2 regions of the Paucibacter sp. M5-1 genome follow, and region 1 is predicted to be linked to the other one. Evidence: riboswitches for the same ligand, from Rfam matches in the RefSeq annotation. Region 1 holds a riboswitch; the other holds the start of a gene.
What was found. A riboswitch is a leader RNA that binds a small molecule or an ion and turns the genes downstream of it on or off. The one in region 1 is predicted to bind glycine.
Positions count from the first base shown of each region.

Region 2: it holds a riboswitch for glycine, as region 1 does, so the genes downstream of both, O5M90_RS12785 (D-amino acid dehydrogenase) here and gcvT (glycine cleavage system aminomethyltransferase GcvT) in region 1, are expected to answer to the same signal.

Region 1 is NZ_JAPZLM020000001.1:637,349-645,523, reverse strand. Features, by position in the region: partial or broken gene O5M90_RS02945 (thymidylate synthase) at 1-464, opposite strand, end outside; gene O5M90_RS02940 (L-serine ammonia-lyase) at 500-1,888, opposite strand; gene gcvP (aminomethyl-transferring glycine dehydrogenase) at 1,904-4,801, opposite strand; gene gcvH (glycine cleavage system protein GcvH) at 4,944-5,321, opposite strand; gene gcvT (glycine cleavage system aminomethyltransferase GcvT) at 5,353-6,471, opposite strand; glycine riboswitch at 6,525-6,633, opposite strand; glycine riboswitch at 6,643-6,746, opposite strand; gene O5M90_RS02920 (hypothetical protein) at 6,940-7,593, shown strand; gene O5M90_RS02915 (MipA/OmpV family protein) at 7,650-8,175, shown strand, end outside.
Region 2 is NZ_JAPZLM020000001.1:2,727,724-2,735,898, reverse strand. Features, by position in the region: gene fusA (elongation factor G) at 1-1,961, opposite strand, end outside; gene O5M90_RS12785 (D-amino acid dehydrogenase) at 2,039-3,352, opposite strand; glycine riboswitch at 3,435-3,544, opposite strand; glycine riboswitch at 3,545-3,634, opposite strand; gene O5M90_RS12780 (PQQ-dependent sugar dehydrogenase) at 3,734-4,906, shown strand; gene O5M90_RS12775 (alpha/beta hydrolase) at 4,918-5,718, shown strand; gene O5M90_RS12770 (acyl-CoA dehydrogenase family protein) at 5,715-7,340, opposite strand; gene O5M90_RS12765 (GNAT family N-acetyltransferase) at 7,306-7,881, opposite strand; gene O5M90_RS12760 (TetR/AcrR family transcriptional regulator) at 7,942-8,175, shown strand, end outside.

The sequences.
Region 1 (8,175 bases):
AAGAAGGCGTGGCAGGGCATCAGGGCCATCTTGCCCAGATCGGCCACATTCCAGGCGCTGACGATGATGCGGCGCGAATCGGGATTGCTCTTGAGGGTCTTCACGACCTCGGCGATCTGGTCGATATGGCCGCCGTCCGGCGTCGGCCAGCTGCGCCACTGCACGCCGTAGACCGGGCCCAGGTCACCGTCCTCGCGGGCCCATTCGTCCCAGATCGTGCAGCCGCGTTCCTGCAGCCATTTGACGTTGGAGTCGCCGCGCAGAAACCACAGCAGCTCCAGGATGATGGACTTCAGATGCACCTTCTTGCTCGTCACCAGCGGGAAGCCCTGGCTCAGATCGAAGCGCATCTGGTGGCCGAACACGCTGCGCGTGCCGGTGCCGGTGCGGTCGGTCTTGTGCACGCCATGCTCGTGGACATGGCGCATGAAGTCTTCGAACTGGGAGCTGTTGGACGTGGTCATGCCGGCATTCTAGTGACCCGCCGATGCCGGAACTCTCAGCACTCGACGATGTTGACCGCCAGGCCGCCGCGCGCCGTTTCCTTGTACTTGGTCATCATGTCGGCGCCGGTGTCGCGCATGGTCTTGATGACCTTGTCGAGGCTGACGAAATGGGTGCCGTCGCCGCGCAGCGCCATGCGGGCCGCATTGATGGCCTTGACCGAGGCGATCGCGTTGCGCTCGATGCAGGGGATCTGCACCAGGCCGCCGACCGGGTCGCAGGTCAGGCCCAGATGGTGTTCCATGCCGATCTCGGCGGCGTTCTCGACCTGCTCCGGCGTGCCGCCCATCACCTGGCACAGCGCGCCGGCGGCCATCGAGCAGGCCACGCCGACCTCGCCCTGGCAGCCGACCTCGGCGCCCGAGATCGAGGCGTTTTCCTTGTAGAGGATGCCGATGGCTGCGGCCGTCAGCAGGAAGTCGACGATGCCGTCCTCGCTGGCGTGGTGGACGAAGCGGGCGTAGTAATGCAGCACCGCCGGCACGATGCCGGCCGCGCCATTGGTCGGCGCGGTGACGACGCGGCCGCCGGCGGCGTTTTCCTCGTTGACGGCCAGCGCGTAGAGATTGACCCAGTCCATCACCTGCAGCGGATCGCGCAGCGCGGCCTCGGGGTTGGCGGTCAGGTCGCGGTGCAGCTGGGCGGCACGGCGCTTGACCTTGAAGCCGCCCGGCAGGATGCCCTCGGTCTTGCAGCCGCGCGTGACACAGTCCTGCATCACCTGCCAGATCTTCAGCAGGCCGGCGCGGGTCTCCTCGTCGCTGCGCCAGTGGCGCTCGTTGCGGCGCATGATCTCGGCGATGCTGATGCCGTGCTGTTTTGTCAGCGCCAGCAGATCATCGCCGCTGTGGAAGGGGTAGGGCAGCACGGTTGCATCGGGTGCGATGACCTTCTGCTTGCTGCCGTCGGCCGCGACCTCGTCGCTGACGACAAAGCCGCCGCCGACCGAGTAGTAGACACGGTTAGCGATCTCGGTGCCCTCGGCATCGAAGGCCAGGCAGCGCATGCCGTTGGCATGGAAGGGCAGCGATTCGCGGCGCTTGAAGATCAGATCCTTGGCCTCGTCAAAGCCTATGGCCTGCTCGCCGATCAGGTTCAGCGCGCCGCCGCGAATGCCGGCCAGCAGCTCGGGGATGGCCTCGATATCGACCGTGTCCGGCTCATGGCCGGCCAGGCCCAGCAGCACGGCCTTGTCGCTGCCATGGCCCTTGCCGGTGGCGCCCAGGCTGCCGTAGAGCACGACCTGGACGCGGGCGCTGCGCTCGAGCAGGCCCTCGTGCTTGAGGCGCAGGCCGAACAGCCGCGCCGCCCGCATCGGGCCGACGGTATGCGAGCTCGATGGCCCGATACCGATCTTGAAGAGGTCAAAAACGGAAACGGCCATCGGGCTCTACCTCGCTCAGGCTTGTTGCTCGTACTCGGACAGCGGCACGCAGCTGCAGAACAGATTGCGGTCGCCGTAGACATTGTCGACCCGGCCCACCGGCACCCAGTACTTCTGGCGGCGCAGCGTGGCGACCGGGTAGGCCGCCTCCTCGCGCGTGTAGCCATGGGTCCAGTCGGCCTTCAGCAGGCTCTCGGCGGTGTGCGGCGCGTTGACCAGCGGGTTGTCCTCGCGCGACCAGCTGCCGGCTTCCACCTTCGCGATCTCGGCGCGGATCGCCAGCATTGCGTCGCAGAAGCGGTCCAGCTCGGCCTTGGACTCGCTCTCGGTCGGTTCCACCATCAAGGTGCCGGCAACCGGGAAGGACAGCGTCGGCGCATGGAAGCCGTAGTCGATCAGGCGCTTGGCCACGTCCTCGGCGGACACGCCCGAGGTCTCCTTGAGCGGGCGCAGATCCAGGATGCACTCATGGGCGACGCCGCCGCCCTTGACGCCGGCGATATTGCCGCTGAAGTGGATGTCGTAGGCATCGGCCAGACGGGCGGCCACATAGTTGGCCGACAGGATGGCGGTCTCGGTCGCGGCGGTCAGGCCGTCGGCGCCCATCATGCGCACATACATCCACGAGATAGGCAGCACGGCCGCATTGCCCAGCGGGGCGGCGGAGACGGCACCGATATTGGTCTCGCTGCCAAGGCCCGCGCTGCGATGCGCCGGCAGGAAGGGCACCAGGTCCTCGACCACGCAGACCGGGCCGACGCCCGGGCCGCCGCCGCCGTGCGGGATGCAGAAGGTCTTGTGCAGGTTCAGGTGCGAAACATCGCCGCCGAACTCGCCGGGTGCGGCGACGCCGACCAGCGCATTCATGTTCGCGCCGTCCACATAGACGCGGCCACCATGGCTCTTGACCAGCGCACAGATCTCCTTGACATGGGTGTCGAACACGCCATAGGTCGAGGGATAGGTGATCATGATCGCGGCCAGGTTCGCGCTGTGCTGTTCGCACTTGGCCTTCAGGTCGGCCAGATCGATATTGCCCTCGGCGTCGCACTTGGTCACGACCACGCTCATGCCTACCATCTGGGCCGAGGCCGGGTTGGTGCCATGGGCCGACTCGGGGATCAGGCAGATCTTGCGGTGGCCTTCGTTGCGCGACTCGTGCCAGGCCTTGATCGCCAAGAGGCCGGCGTACTCGCCCTGCGAGCCGGCATTGGGCTGCAGACTGATGCCGGCATAACCGGTGGCCTGGCACAGCCAGGCGGTCAGCTGCTCGTTGAGCAGCGCATAGCCGGCCAGCTGATCCTGCGGCGCGAAGGGGTGCACGCCCGCGAACTCCGGCCAGGTGATCGGGATCATCTCGCTGGTGGCATTGAGCTTCATCGTGCAGGAGCCCAGCGGGATCATGCTGCGGTCCAGCGCCAGGTCCTTGTCGGCCAGGGCGCGCAAGTAGCGCAGCATCTCGGTTTCCGAGTGGTGGGTGTTGAAGACCGGGTGGGTCAGATAGGCGCTGGTGCGCAGCAGCTCGGCCGGGATCAGCGCGGCAATCCCCTTCTCGGCGGCCTCGAAGTCGGTCGCCCCCGCGCCGAACACCGCCAGGATGGCGGCCAGATCGGCGCGCGTGCTGGTCTCGTCCAGCGAGATCGACAGGCTGGTGGCCGAGGCGCGGCGGAAGTTCATGCCGGCGGCGACGGCGCCGGCCAGCAGCGCGGCTGTCTTGTCCCCGCTCAGGACCTGCAGCGTGTCGAAGGCGCCCGCATTGGCGATCTCATAGCCCAGAGCCTTCAGGCCCTTGGCCAGCAGCGCGGTGTAGCTGGCGACGCGCTGCGCGATGCGCTTGAGGCCATCCGGGCCGTGATAGACCGCATACATGCTGGCGACCACGGCCGGCAACACCTGGGCGGTGCAGATGTTCGAGGTGGCTTTCTCGCGGCGGATGTGCTGCTCGCGGGTCTGCAGCGCCAGGCGGTAGGCCTTGTTGCCATGGGCGTCGATGCTGACGCCGACCAGGCGGCCCGGCAGGCTGCGCTTGAATTCGTCCTTGCAGGCCATATAGGCGGCATGCGGGCCGCCGGCGCCCATGGGCATGCCCAGGCGCTGGGTCGTGCCGATCGCGATGTCGGCGCCTTGCTCGCCGGGGGCTTTCAGCAGGGTCAAGGCCAGCAGGTCGGCCGCAGCGATCAGCAACGCGCCCTGCGCATGCAGTGCGTCGGCGGCCGCCTGCAGGGGGCGGATCTCGCCGTTGACGCCCGGGTACTGCAGCAGCGCGGCAAAGCAGGGGCTCTTGCCGGCCTCGGCGGCCGGGCCGACCTGCACCGTGATGCCCAGCGGCGCGGCGCGGGTCTGGATCACTTCCAGGCTTTGCGGCAGCACATCGTCGGCGACGAAGAAGACCTGGCTCTTGCTCTTGCCCACGCGGGCGGCCAGGGTCATCGCCTCGGCGGCGGCCGTGGCCTCATCGAGCATCGAGGCATTGGCGATGGCCATGCCGGTCAGGTCGGTGACCATGGTCTGAAAGTTGACCAGGGCCTCCATGCGGCCTTGCGAGATCTCGGCCTGGTAGGGCGTGTAGGCGGTGTACCAGGCGGGGTTCTCGAGGATGTTGCGCAGGATGACGCCGGGGGTCAGGGTGCCGTAGTAGCCCTGGCCGATATAGCTCTTCAGCACCCGGTTCCTGGCGGCGACCGCCTTCAGCTCGGCCAGGGCCTGGGCCTCGCTGGCGGCGGCGGGCAGGTCCATGCCCACGGCGCGCTTGATGCTGGCGGGCACGATGGCCTCGATCAGCGCGCGGCGCGAAGCGGCGCCGATCACCGACAGCATGCCGGCCTCGTCGGCCGCATCGGGGCCGATATGGCGGGCGTGGAATTCGGCGGCGTTCTCGAGCTCGCCCAGGGGCTTCAGAGCAGACATCAACATGGCAACAATCCTTGCAATACAACAGCGGGCACCAGGTGCCCGCGTCTTTCAATCACGGCCGAAACAAGTCGCCCGCCGGGCCGCCCCAAGGGCGGCTTGATCCCCTCGGGGGATCACCCGGGGTACACCCCGGGCGAGGGGCTCACAGGCCCTTGACCAGCTCGTCATAGGCCGTGCTGTCCATCAGCGCGTCCAGCTCGGCCGGCTTGCTGAGCTTGACCTTGAAGAACCAGCCGGCCTTCAGCGGGTCGCTATTGGCCAGCGAGGGGTCGTCGCGCAGCGCTTCGTTGACCTCGGTGATCTCACCCGACACAGGCATATAGACATCGGCCGCGGCCTTGACCGACTCGACCACACCGGCCACATCCTTCTCGGCAAAGCTCGCGCCGACGGCGGGCAGGTCGACAAAGACCACATCGCCCAGCGCGTCCTGCGCATGGACCGTGATGCCCACGGTGGCCGTGCCGTCGGCTTCGATCTGGACCCACTCGTGGTCGGCGGTGTACTTGATAGTGCTCATGGGGTGCTCCGTGAAGTAGGGGTGCGACTGATCAGCCGCGGTAGTAACCGTTGGGGGTGAAAGGGGTGGGGCTGACGGTCATCGGTGTGCGCTTGTCGCGCACGATGGCCCAGACCTGGGTGCCCTGGGCCGCATGGCTGCTGTTCAGATAGGCCAGGGCCACCGGCTTATTGACCGTCGGGCCCAGGGTGCCGCTGGTGACGACGCCGATCTCGACGCCGGCCTCATCCACCAGCTTGGCGCCTTCGCGCACCGGCATGCGCTCGCTGCCGACCAGGCCGACGCGCTTGCGTGCGGCGCCGCCGGCCAGCTGCGCGTCGATCACGGCCGCGCCCGGATAGCCGCCGGCGCGCGCACCGCCGGCACGGCGCACCTTCTGGATCGCCCAGGTCAGCGAGGCCTCGACCGGCGTGGTGCCGGTATCGATGTCATGACCATACAGGCACAGGCCGGCCTCCAGGCGCAGCGAGTCGCGCGCGCCCAGGCCGATGGGCTTGACCTCGGGCTGGGCCAGCAGCTTGCGCGCCAGGGCCTCGGCCTGCGCGCCGGCCACCGAGATCTCGAAGCCGTCCTCGCCGGTGTAGCCGGAGCGGGTCAGGAAGGTCGGGATGCCGTCGAGCTCGAAGAAGCCGCCGGTCATGAAGGTCAGCTTGGCGACTTCGGGATTCAGGCGCGCGAGCGCGGTCACGGCCTGCGGGCCCTGCAGCGCCAGCAGCGCCTGCTCGGGCATGGGGATGACCTCGCACTTGGTACCGATGGTGGCTTGCAGATGGGCGATGTCCTGCACCTTGCAGCCCGCATTGACGACGACGAACAGATCATCGGGGCGGCGGCAGATCATCAGGTCGTCGAGGATGCCGCCCTGCTCGTTGGTGAAGAGCGCATAGCGCTGCTTGAACACACCCAGGTCGATCACGTCGACCGGCACGAGGGTTTCGAGCGCGGCGGCGGCGCCGGCGCCGACCAGGCGCAGTTGGCCCATATGCGAGACATCGAACAGGCCGGCCGCGGCGCGGGTGTGCTTGTGCTCGGCCATCACGCCCGACGGGTACTGCACCGGCATGTCATAGCCGCCGAAGGGCACCATCTTGGCGCCGAGTTCGAGATGCAGGGCGTGCAGGGGGGTCTTGAGGAGAGCGTCGGCGGACATCTGGAAAACTCCGAGGGCATTCAAACAGCCCACGCCCATCGGGGGCGCGGGGGGATGCCCTCGCTGTCCGGCTTACCTGAGAGATTGACCGCTGACGGTTCGCCAACAGCTTGCCCCTTCGGTGGACGGACTCGGGGCCCGCCTCTCTCCAGTGAGGAACGCCCGGTTCTGGGCGTTTTGTCAGTCCTTTTGCCTGAGCGTTCGCAGCTTGGGATCACCATCGCCACTGCGCCTTCGGCGGCTTCCGCTAGGAAGCTCTCTCCTGACCGGCGGGATTGTAGCCATGGTTTGGCGTGCCAAGAGCCACAGCCGTGGGAAAACACACCGGCCCGCAAGATCTGCAGGGGTGGCGCGCCGCCGGCCAGCCCGATTCAGCCCGCCTTCATCTGGGGTCCAGGAAGTCTTCAGCGTAGGGGCCGACACTGCATGGAATCCGCAACACCTGACCCCAACAGCCGGACTCCCGACATGCCCTATTTTCTGACTCTTGCCCTGTTGCTGGCGTTGGTCCAGCCAGCCAGAGCCGCCGAAAACGCCAAGCTGCCGGCCGCGGAACTGTTCTCGATGGCGGCCGCGCTGGACAAGCTGCCCGCCGACCAGCGCGACGCCTTCGGCCTGCGCCACCGCATCTGGTCCAAGCAGGCCGGCAAGCCGCTGTCGGTCTGGTATGAAGACCAGGGCCAAAAGATCGAAATCCCGCTGCGCGCCGATGGCAGCTTTGATCGCCCCGCCGCGCTGGCCCGTCCGGGCTTCAATCCCATGCTGATGGCCAACCAGCCCGAGGCCGGCGTTGAACTCAGCATCGACCTGCTGGCCCAAGTGGCTGACAGCAGGGAGCTGCATTACGCCGATCTGATGCGTTCGGTGACGCAGATGAATGCCTTCATCAAAAGCCAGGCCGGCTTGATGAGTCTGTTCGCCCCGACGGTCCACAGCCTGCACTTCCGTTGCCAGCCCCAGGCCGAGTGCGCGCTGACCGCCCACCTGCCCGAGGGGCCCAAGACCTATATGCCGGACGCCAGCGGCCGCATCACGCTCAAGCTCAGCAAGGCGTTGATGAAGGCCAACCCCCGTCTGAGCGGCAAGACCCCTTTTGCCGAGATCGTCGGCGATATGGAATGAGCTGCGCCGTCGATCGTTTTCCCTCCGCTTTACTCACTTGAAAGCCCGATGCATCCATGAATACCAACACCCGTCATTGCAACTTCCGCGCTTCGCTGCTGACCCTGGCCCTGCTGAGCCTGATCGGCGCGGCCCAGGCCCAGGCCAAGGATCAGGCGCAGCCCGAGGGCAACACCCTGATGCTGGGCCTGGGGCTGGGCTTCGGCGCCAAGTACGCCGGCTCCAAGAAGATCGAAGGTGGCGTCATGCCGGGGATCGACTACAGCATGAGCAACGGTTTCTATGCCAGCACCCTGCGCGGCATCGGCTGGGGCGGCCAGAGCGGCCCGTTCGGCTATAGCGCCGGCCTCGGCCTGCGCGGCGGCCGCGAAGACCGCGACAAGAAGAAGGGCCTGGGCGGCGGCGGCGCCAATGAGTTGCTGGGCATGGGCGAGATCAAGACCACCGCCACCCTCAATCTGGGGGTCAGCTACAACCTGATGGATGCCGTCGAACTCAGCGCTGGCGTGGAGTTGCCGCTGAGCAAGGGCAAGAAGAACGCCAAGCTCGGTGACAAGGCGCTCCAGCATGGCACGGTCTTCA
Region 2 (8,175 bases), 2.1 Mb from region 1:
CTGGCCAGCTCGGCCAGCGGCGCCAGACCCTGCACCGTGATCACGCCGGGCACGGCCGAGCGCGTGCCGTTGACCTGGCCGCGCCGCGCCGCCAGGTCGCCGGTGATGTCGCCCATGGCCGCCTCGGGCGTGCTGATCTCGACATGGACGATGGGCTCCAGCACCAGCGGTCGCGCCTCGCGCACGGCGGCGATCATGGCCTTGCGGCCGGCGGTGACGAAGGCGATCTCCTTGCTGTCGACCGAATGGTGCTTGCCGTCGAACACCGTGACGCGCAGATCGACCAGCGGATAGCCGGCGACGACGCCGCTGTCCAGCGCCGAGCGCACACCCTTCTCGACCGCCGGCATGAACTGGCCCGGTATCGTGCCGCCCTTGACCGCGTCGACGAACTCGAAGCCGGCGCCGCGCGCCAGCGGCTCGATGCGCAGATAGACCTCGCCGAACTGGCCGGCCCCGCCGCTCTGCTTCTTGTGCCGGTAATGGCCCTCGGCCGGGCTCGAGATGGTCTCGCGGTAGGCGATGCGCGGCGGCTGGGTCAGCACCTCGAACTTGTAGGTCTCGCGCAGCCGCTCCAGCAGCATGCGCAGATGCAGCTCGCCCAGGCCGTAGACCAGGGTCTCGTTGGTCACGCTGGCATGCTCGACCTTCAGGCAGGGGTCTTCGTCGATCAGGCGGTTCAGGATCTCCCACAGCCGCTGCTCGTCGCCATGGCGCGCCGGGCTGATCGCCAGGCCATGCACCGGCACCGGGAACTCCAGCGGCGCCAGGTGGATGTGTTCGTCCTCGGGCGCGTCATGCAGCACCGCGTCGTAATGCAGCTCCTCGACCTTGGCGATCGCGCAGATATCGCCCGGCAGGGCCTGCTCGATCTCGACATGCTCCTTGCCCTGCAGCAGGAACAGGTGGCCGACACGAAAGGGCTTGCGCGCATGGCCCACAAAGAGCTGGCTGTTCTTCGTCAAGCTGCCCTGGTGCACCCGCAACACCCCCATCTTGCCCAGATAGGGGTCGGCATTGATCTTGAACACATGGGCCAGCACATGGGCGCCGGGCTCGGCCAGGGCCTGCAGCGGCAGCGCGTCCGGCCCCTCACCGCGCAGGAACAGCGGCGGATTGCCTTCGGTCGGATTGGGCAGCAGGCGCTCGATCACATCGAGCAGCTCTGCCACGCCGGCACCGGTTCGCGCCGAGGTAAAGCAGACCGGGATCAGATGGCCTTCGCGCAGCGCCTGCTCCAGCGGTGCATGCAGCTCGCTGGCGTCGACATCGCCCTCGTTCAGATAGCGATCGACGAAAGCGGCGTCCACCTCGACGACCTGCTCCACCAAGGCGCGATGGGCCTCGGCCACCGACGAGAAATCGCTGGCCCCACTGCTGCTGTAGAAGCAATCCTGCACCCGCGTGCCGCCATCGGCCGGCAGGTTCAGCGGCAGGCATTCACGGCCGAAGCTCGCGCGCAGCTGCTCCAGCAGCGCCGGCAGCTGCACGCCGGGCGCGTCGATGCGGTTGATCACGATCAGGCGGCACAGCCCGCGCTGCGCGGCGGTCTCCATCATGCGCGAGGCCATCAGCTCGATGCCGTTGAGCGCATTGATCACGACGATGGCCGTGTCGGCCGCCTCCAGCGCCGGCAGCGACTGGCCGATGAAGTCCGGCGCGCCGGGCGTGTCGATCGCATGGATGCGCAGGCCGCCATGGTTCATGTGCACGACCGAGGCATGCAGCGAATGCTGGGCGCGCTTCTCCAGCGGGTCGAAGTCGCTGACCGTGTTGCCGCGCTCCACCGAGCCGACCGCAGTGATGGCGCCGGCCTGATGCAGCAAGGCCTCGATCAGGCTGGTCTTGCCGGCGCCGGCCGGCCCCACCAGGGCCAGGGCGCGGATCTGGGCGATCTGCGCGGAGAGGCCCGGACTGCCCGGGGCTGCAGTCTCTGGGGCCTTGCTGTGGCTGGCGGGCATGGGCGCACTCCTTCGGTCATTGCACAGGGATGACGGCTGAAGCGGTGCCGGGTCTTGAGCCCCGGCTTGGGCACAGCCTAGGGCAAGCGCGGCTGCGGCACAAGAGGCCTGTTCCCTGGGCGCGCCGCCGCGCGGCTGGCTTCTGTGAAGGCGTAATCCAACTCCGGCACGCGGCCGCCGACGATGTCGGCGATGGCCGCGCCCGAGCCGCAGCTGTGGGTCCAGCCCAGCGTGCCATGGCCGGTGTTGAGGAAGAGGTTGCCGATCTTGCTGCGGCCGATATAGGGCAGATTGGACGGGGTGGCGGGGCGCAGGCCGGTCCAGTACTGTGCGCCCGAGCCGTCGCTCATCTGCGGGAACAGCTCGCGGGTGCGTCGCACGATGGCCTCGCAGCGGGCCAGGTTCAGACTCGTGTCGTAGCCGTTGAGCTCGGCCGTGCCGGCGATGCGCAGCCGGTCGCCCAGGCGCGAGAACACCAGCTTGTACTCGTCATCTGTCAGCGAGACCTGGTAGCTGTGCTCGGGCGCGGTGACCGGCAAGGTGACCGAATAGCCCTTGGCCGGATAGATGTTCAGATCGACACCCAGCTCGCGTGCCAGGCCGCGGCTGAACGAGCCCAGGCACAGCACATGGGCGTCGGCCTGCAGGCGCTGCACCTCGCCGCGCGCATCGGCCACGATGAGCTGCTCGATGCGGTCGCCGCTGCGCTCGAAGCCCAGGATGCGGGTCTCGTAGCGGAACTGCACGCCGGCCGCCGCGCACAGCCGCGCCAGTTCCTGCGTGAACAGGTGCGCGTCGCCCGACTCGTCGCTGGGGGTCATGCTGCCGCCGACGATCTTCGAGCGGCACTGCGCCAGCGCCGGCTCGATGGCCACGCACTCGTCCGGGCTCTTCATGTCCAGCTCGCAGCCCTGCTCGCGCATCAGGCGGGCCGGCTCCTGGGCCGCCTCGTACTCGGCCTCGCTGGTGTAGAAATGCAGGATGCCCTGGGTGCGCTGCGCGTACTCGATGCCGGTGGCGGCGCGCAGCGCCTGCAGCTTGGCGCGGCTGTACAGGCCCAGGCTGACGATGTTGCGGATATTGTGGGCGGTACGGCCCGGTGTGCATTCACGCAGGAACTGCAGGCCCCAGCGCCATTGCGCGGCATCGGCACGCAGGCGGAACAGCAGCGGCGCATCCTCGCGCATCAGCCATTTCAGCACCTTCAGCGGCGCGCCCGGATTGGCCCAGGGCTCGGCGTGCGAGACCGAGATCTGGCCGCCGTTGGCGAAGCTGGTCTCCAGGCCGGCGGCCGGCTGGCGCTCGATGACGGTGACCTCGTGGCCGGCCTGGCGCAGATACCAGGCGGTGGTGATGCCGGTGACGCCGGCGCCGAGAACGATGACTTGCATGCTGAACTCCAGGAGGAGCTGAGCGCCAGACGGACGTGGGTTATGGAGGGAAGAAACCCGGGCATGCGTGCGCCTGACGCGCGCCGCTCCCGCTGTCCCTGATACCTGAGAGATTCAGCGCCCATCACCCGATGCGCGCCTTGCTCCTTCGGTGGCGGTCCCTTGCGGACCGCGCTCTCCAGCATTCGGCTTGTGACGGATCCAGTACGGGGCCTGAGCGAGTATGGGAGCTTGCGCCTTCGGCGGCATGCGCGAGGGCATGCTCTCTCCTGAATCCGGGGCCGAGTGTAGGCGGGGCTCCGAGGGGGCGTCAACCCTGCGCGGGCGCCGCGGCCGTCGCCTGCAGTAAGCTGGCGGGCCATCCCCGTGCGGGAGTTCACGATGCCTCTCGAATCCATGTCCAAACTGAGTCTTGCTGTTGCCAGTGTGTTTCTTGCTGTGGCCTGCGGTGGTGGCGGGGGCGGCGAGGTGGTCGCCGCGCCCACCCCGAGCCCGCCGCCCGCTGCGGCGCCGCAGCTGACGACCCTGCACAGCGGCCTGTCGGCGCCCTGGGGCCTGGCTCTGCTGCCCGATGGCCGCATGCTGGTGACGCAAAAGGCCGGCAGCCTGCTGCTGCTCAGCGCCGATGGCCGCAGCACGCTGGCCACGATCAGCGGCGTGCCGGCGGTCGTCTCCGCCGGCCAGGGCGGTCTGCTCGATGTCGCGCTCGACCCGGACTTCGCGAGCACGCCCTGGGTCTATCTGTCCTATTCCGAGCCCGGCAGCGGCGCCGAAGCGGGCCGCAGCGGCACGGCGGTGGCGCGTGGTCGTCTGGTGGGCAATGCCTTGCAGGATGTCGCGGTGATCTTTCGCCAGGCTCCCAAGGTCACGGGGGGTGGCCATTTCGGCTCGCGTCTGGTGTTCTCCAACGACAAGACCCTGTTCGTCACGCTGGGTGATCGCCAGCTCGGCAGCCCCGCGCAAGACCTGGCACAGACCCTGGGCAAGGTGGTGCGCATCAACCGCGACGGCAGCATCCCGGCCGGCAATCCGGCGCTGGGCGCCGGTGCGCGGCCCGGCATCTGGAGCTATGGCCACCGCAACCCGCAGGGCGCGGCCCTGCACCCGAGCAGCGGCGAGCTCTGGCTCAGCGAGCATGGCCCGCAGGGCGGCGACGAGATCAATATCGCCCGTGCCGGCGCCAACTACGGCTGGCCCATCAAGAGCTATGGCTGCAACTATGGCTCGCCGGTCAGCGAGGGCTGCAGGCTCGGCGGCGGCGTCCATGCGCCGGCCTTTGTCGAGCCGCTGACTTACTGGGTGCCGACCTCGGTGGCGCCGGCCGGCCTGGTTTTCTACACCGGCGCGATGTTCCCCGAGTGGCGCGGCCAGCTGTTCTCCGGCGCGCTGGCCGGCCAGGCCCTGTGGCGCCTGCAGCTCAGCGGCAACACGGTGGCCGCGCGCGAGGCGATGTTCGCCAGCCTGGGCGAGCGTTTCCGCGATGTGCGCCAGGCGCCGGACGGCGCGCTGCTGCTGCTGACCGACAGCGGCAAGCTGATGCGGCTGGCGCGCTGAGGGCTTGATTGATGCCGATGCGCCGGCTGCTGCTCGTCGTCGCGCTGGCGCTGCTGGTCTATGGCCTGCTGCTGGCCTGGCTGTACTGGCGCCAGGAGCGCCTGCTCTTCATGCCCCAGCCGCTGCCGGCCGCGCACCGCTTCGCGCTGGGCGACGATGTCCACGAGCTGCAGATCGCCGTGCCCGGTGCCCGGCTGTCGGCCCTGCATCTGCGCCTGCCGGCGCCCCGGGGGCTGGTGTTCTTTCTGCACGGCAATGCCGGCAATCTGGACAGCTGGTTCGTCAATGCCGACTTCTACCGCCGCGCCGGCTACGACCTCTTCATGCTGGACTATCGCGGCTACGGCAAGAGCACGGGCCAGATCGACAGCGAGGCCCAGCTGCGTGCCGATGTGCGGGCCGCCTGGGACAGCGTGGCGCCGCGCTACCAGGGCCTGCGCCGCGTGATCTATGGCCGTTCGCTGGGCACGGCGCTGGCCGCCGGTCTGGCGGCCGAGGTCAGGCCCGAGCTGACCGTGCTGGTCTCGCCCTATGCCAGCATGGCGGCGCTGATGCGCCTGCACTATCCCTGGGTGCCTGGGTGGCTGCTGCGCTATCCGCTCGATACCGCCGCCGCTGTCGCGCGCCTCGACGGCCCCCTGCTGCTGCTGCATGGCGAGCAGGATGAATTGATCCCGCCGCAGCAGGCCGAGCAATTGCTGGCCCATGCGCCGCAGGCCCGGCTGCAGCGCATTGCCGGTGCCGGCCACAATGATCTGCAGAATTTCGAGCCCTATCTGCAGGCCATGCGCGAGGCGCTGCGCGGCCCCTAGTCCGGGTAGGCGCGCGCCAGCACCGCCTGCACGTCCAGCCCGCGCGTGTCCAGCGCACCGTAAACCCGGCCATGCCGCGCATCGAAGCGGCTGGCGATGAAGACCTCGGCGATCGCGGCCGGCGCATCGCGGCGCAGCAGGCAGGCCTGGGCCGTGATCACCAGGCGCTGGGTCAGCTGGCGGCCCAGGGCTTCGGCCGGCTCGGTGTGCAGCAGCTCGCGCAGGGTCTGGAGCTCGGTGCGCAAGAGCGGCTCATCGCCGGCCATCTGTTGCAGCTCCTCGAGCAGCTCGAACGCCGACTGCGGCTCGCGCGCGATCGCGCGCAGCAGGTCCAGGCACATCACATTGCCCGAGCCCTCCCAGATCGAATTGACCGGCGCCTCGCGGTACAACCTTGCCATCGGGCCTTCGTCCACATAGCCGTTGCCACCGAAAACCTCGATGGCCTCGCCGGCGAGCTCGACCGTGCGCTTGCAGACCCAGAACTTGGCGGCCGGCGTCATCAGCCGCTGCCAGCCGCGCTCCTGCTGCTCGAAGGCCTGCGCCAGGCGCAGCATCAGCGCACAGGCGGCCTCGCTCTCCAGCGCCAGATCGACCAGCACGCTCTGCATCAGCGGCTGCTCGGCCAGCGCGCGGCCGAAAGCGCGGCGCCGGCGTGTGTAGTGCAGGGCCTGGACCAGGGCCTGGCGCTGGATCGCGGCGCTGCCGATCACGCAGCTGAGCCGCGTCGTCGTGGCCATCTCGATGATGGTCGGGATGCCGCGGCCGGGCTCGCCCAGCAGCAGGCCGTGGGCGTCCTGGAATTCGACCTCGGCGCTGCTATTGCTGCGGTTGCCGAGCTTGTGCTTCAGGCGCTGGATCTGCACCGCATTGCGCGTCCCGTCCGGCCGCCAGCGCGGCACGAAGAAGCAGGACGGCCCGCCCTCGGTCTGGGCCACGACCAGATGGGCATCGCTCATCGGCGCCGAGTAGAACCATTTGTGGCCGCGCAAGGCATGCTCGGCGCCGCGCCCGCCGGCGCCGACCGGTGTGGCCCGGGTGGTGTTGGCGCGCACATCGGAGCCGCCCTGTTTCTCCGTCATGCCCATGCCTATCCACAAGCTGCTCTTCTGGTCCAGCGGCAGGTCGCGCGGATCATGGGCGCGCGACAGCAGGCCCGGGCCCAGCCGGGCATAGAGTGCGGGCTCCTTGGCCAGCACCGGAATCGCTGCCTGCGTCATCGTCGCCGGGCATAGCGTGCCGGCCTCGATCTGGCCGTGCAGATAGAAGCCGGCCGCAAAAGCCGCCCAGCGGCCGGTGCGCTCGCTGTCATAGGGCAGGGACACCAGGCCCTGGCCGCGGTACAGGGCCAGCAGCGCATGCCAGCTGGGGTGGAAGTCCACCTGGTCGATGCGGCGGCCGCGCCGGTCGTGGGTTCGCAGCGTCGGCCCCTGCTGATTGGCCTGCTCGGCCAGGGCCAAGGTGTCGGCGCTGCCCAGGATGTCGGCATAGCCCTGCAACTGGGGCAGGGCCCAGGCGGCGCCATGTCGCGCCAGGCCCTCGCGCAGCGCGGCGTCGCTGCTCAGCGGGTTGTAGTCGCTGAGTTCGTCAACCTGGTTGCTGATCTCGTGCGTGCTCCACATCGCGGCTCTCCTGCTGCTGATCGTCCAGCAGCTTGTAGTAGAGCGCGGTGGCGGCCAGCTGACCATCGGGGCTGGCCGCATAGCGCGGGATCTCGCCGGCCTTGAGCCAGCCCAGATGGCGGTAGACGGTCTCGGCATGGGAGCCGGCCTCGGTGTCCAGCACCAGCAGGCTGCAGCCGTCCAGCCGGGCGGCCCGCTCCAGCGCCTGCATCAGCACCGTGGCCAGGCCACGGCCGCGCGCGCTGCTGTGCACCATCAGTTTCTGCACCTCGGCGCGGTGGCGGCCATTGGGCTTCTCGCACAGCGCGAGCTGGGCCGTGCCCAGCACTTGCCCGCCCTGGGACAAGAGCCACAGCCTGTGGCTCGGGCCCAGCCTGGCCAGCACCGCCTGCCAGTAGGCGCCGGCCTCGGTCTCGTCCAGCGTGGCCAGAAAGCCCAGCGAGGCGCCCCGCTCGACGGCGTCCAGCAGCAGCGCCGTCAGCTGAGGCAGGGCGCCGGTGTCGCCACGCGCCACGGTTTGCAGATGCAGTCCTTCGGTCATTGCTTGCCTTGTGCTGGTGTAGTCTTGCGGTTTGAATATCCAATGACAAAATACTAACCAATGGTTAGCAAAATTGCAAACCCGCATCTGAACCCGCCGCCGCGCGCCAGCGGTGCCAAGGGCATGCACCGTGCCTCGGGGGTGGTGTCGCCGGCGCCCGACGCGCTGCAGAAACCGCTGGCCAAGCCGCAGCCGCGCCAGCGCGTCAAGACGCCCAAGCCCGAGGGGCCGCTGAAGAAGGCGACGGCCTCGGCCCTGCGCCGGGCCGCGCACAAGGAGGCGCTGGAGCAGGGC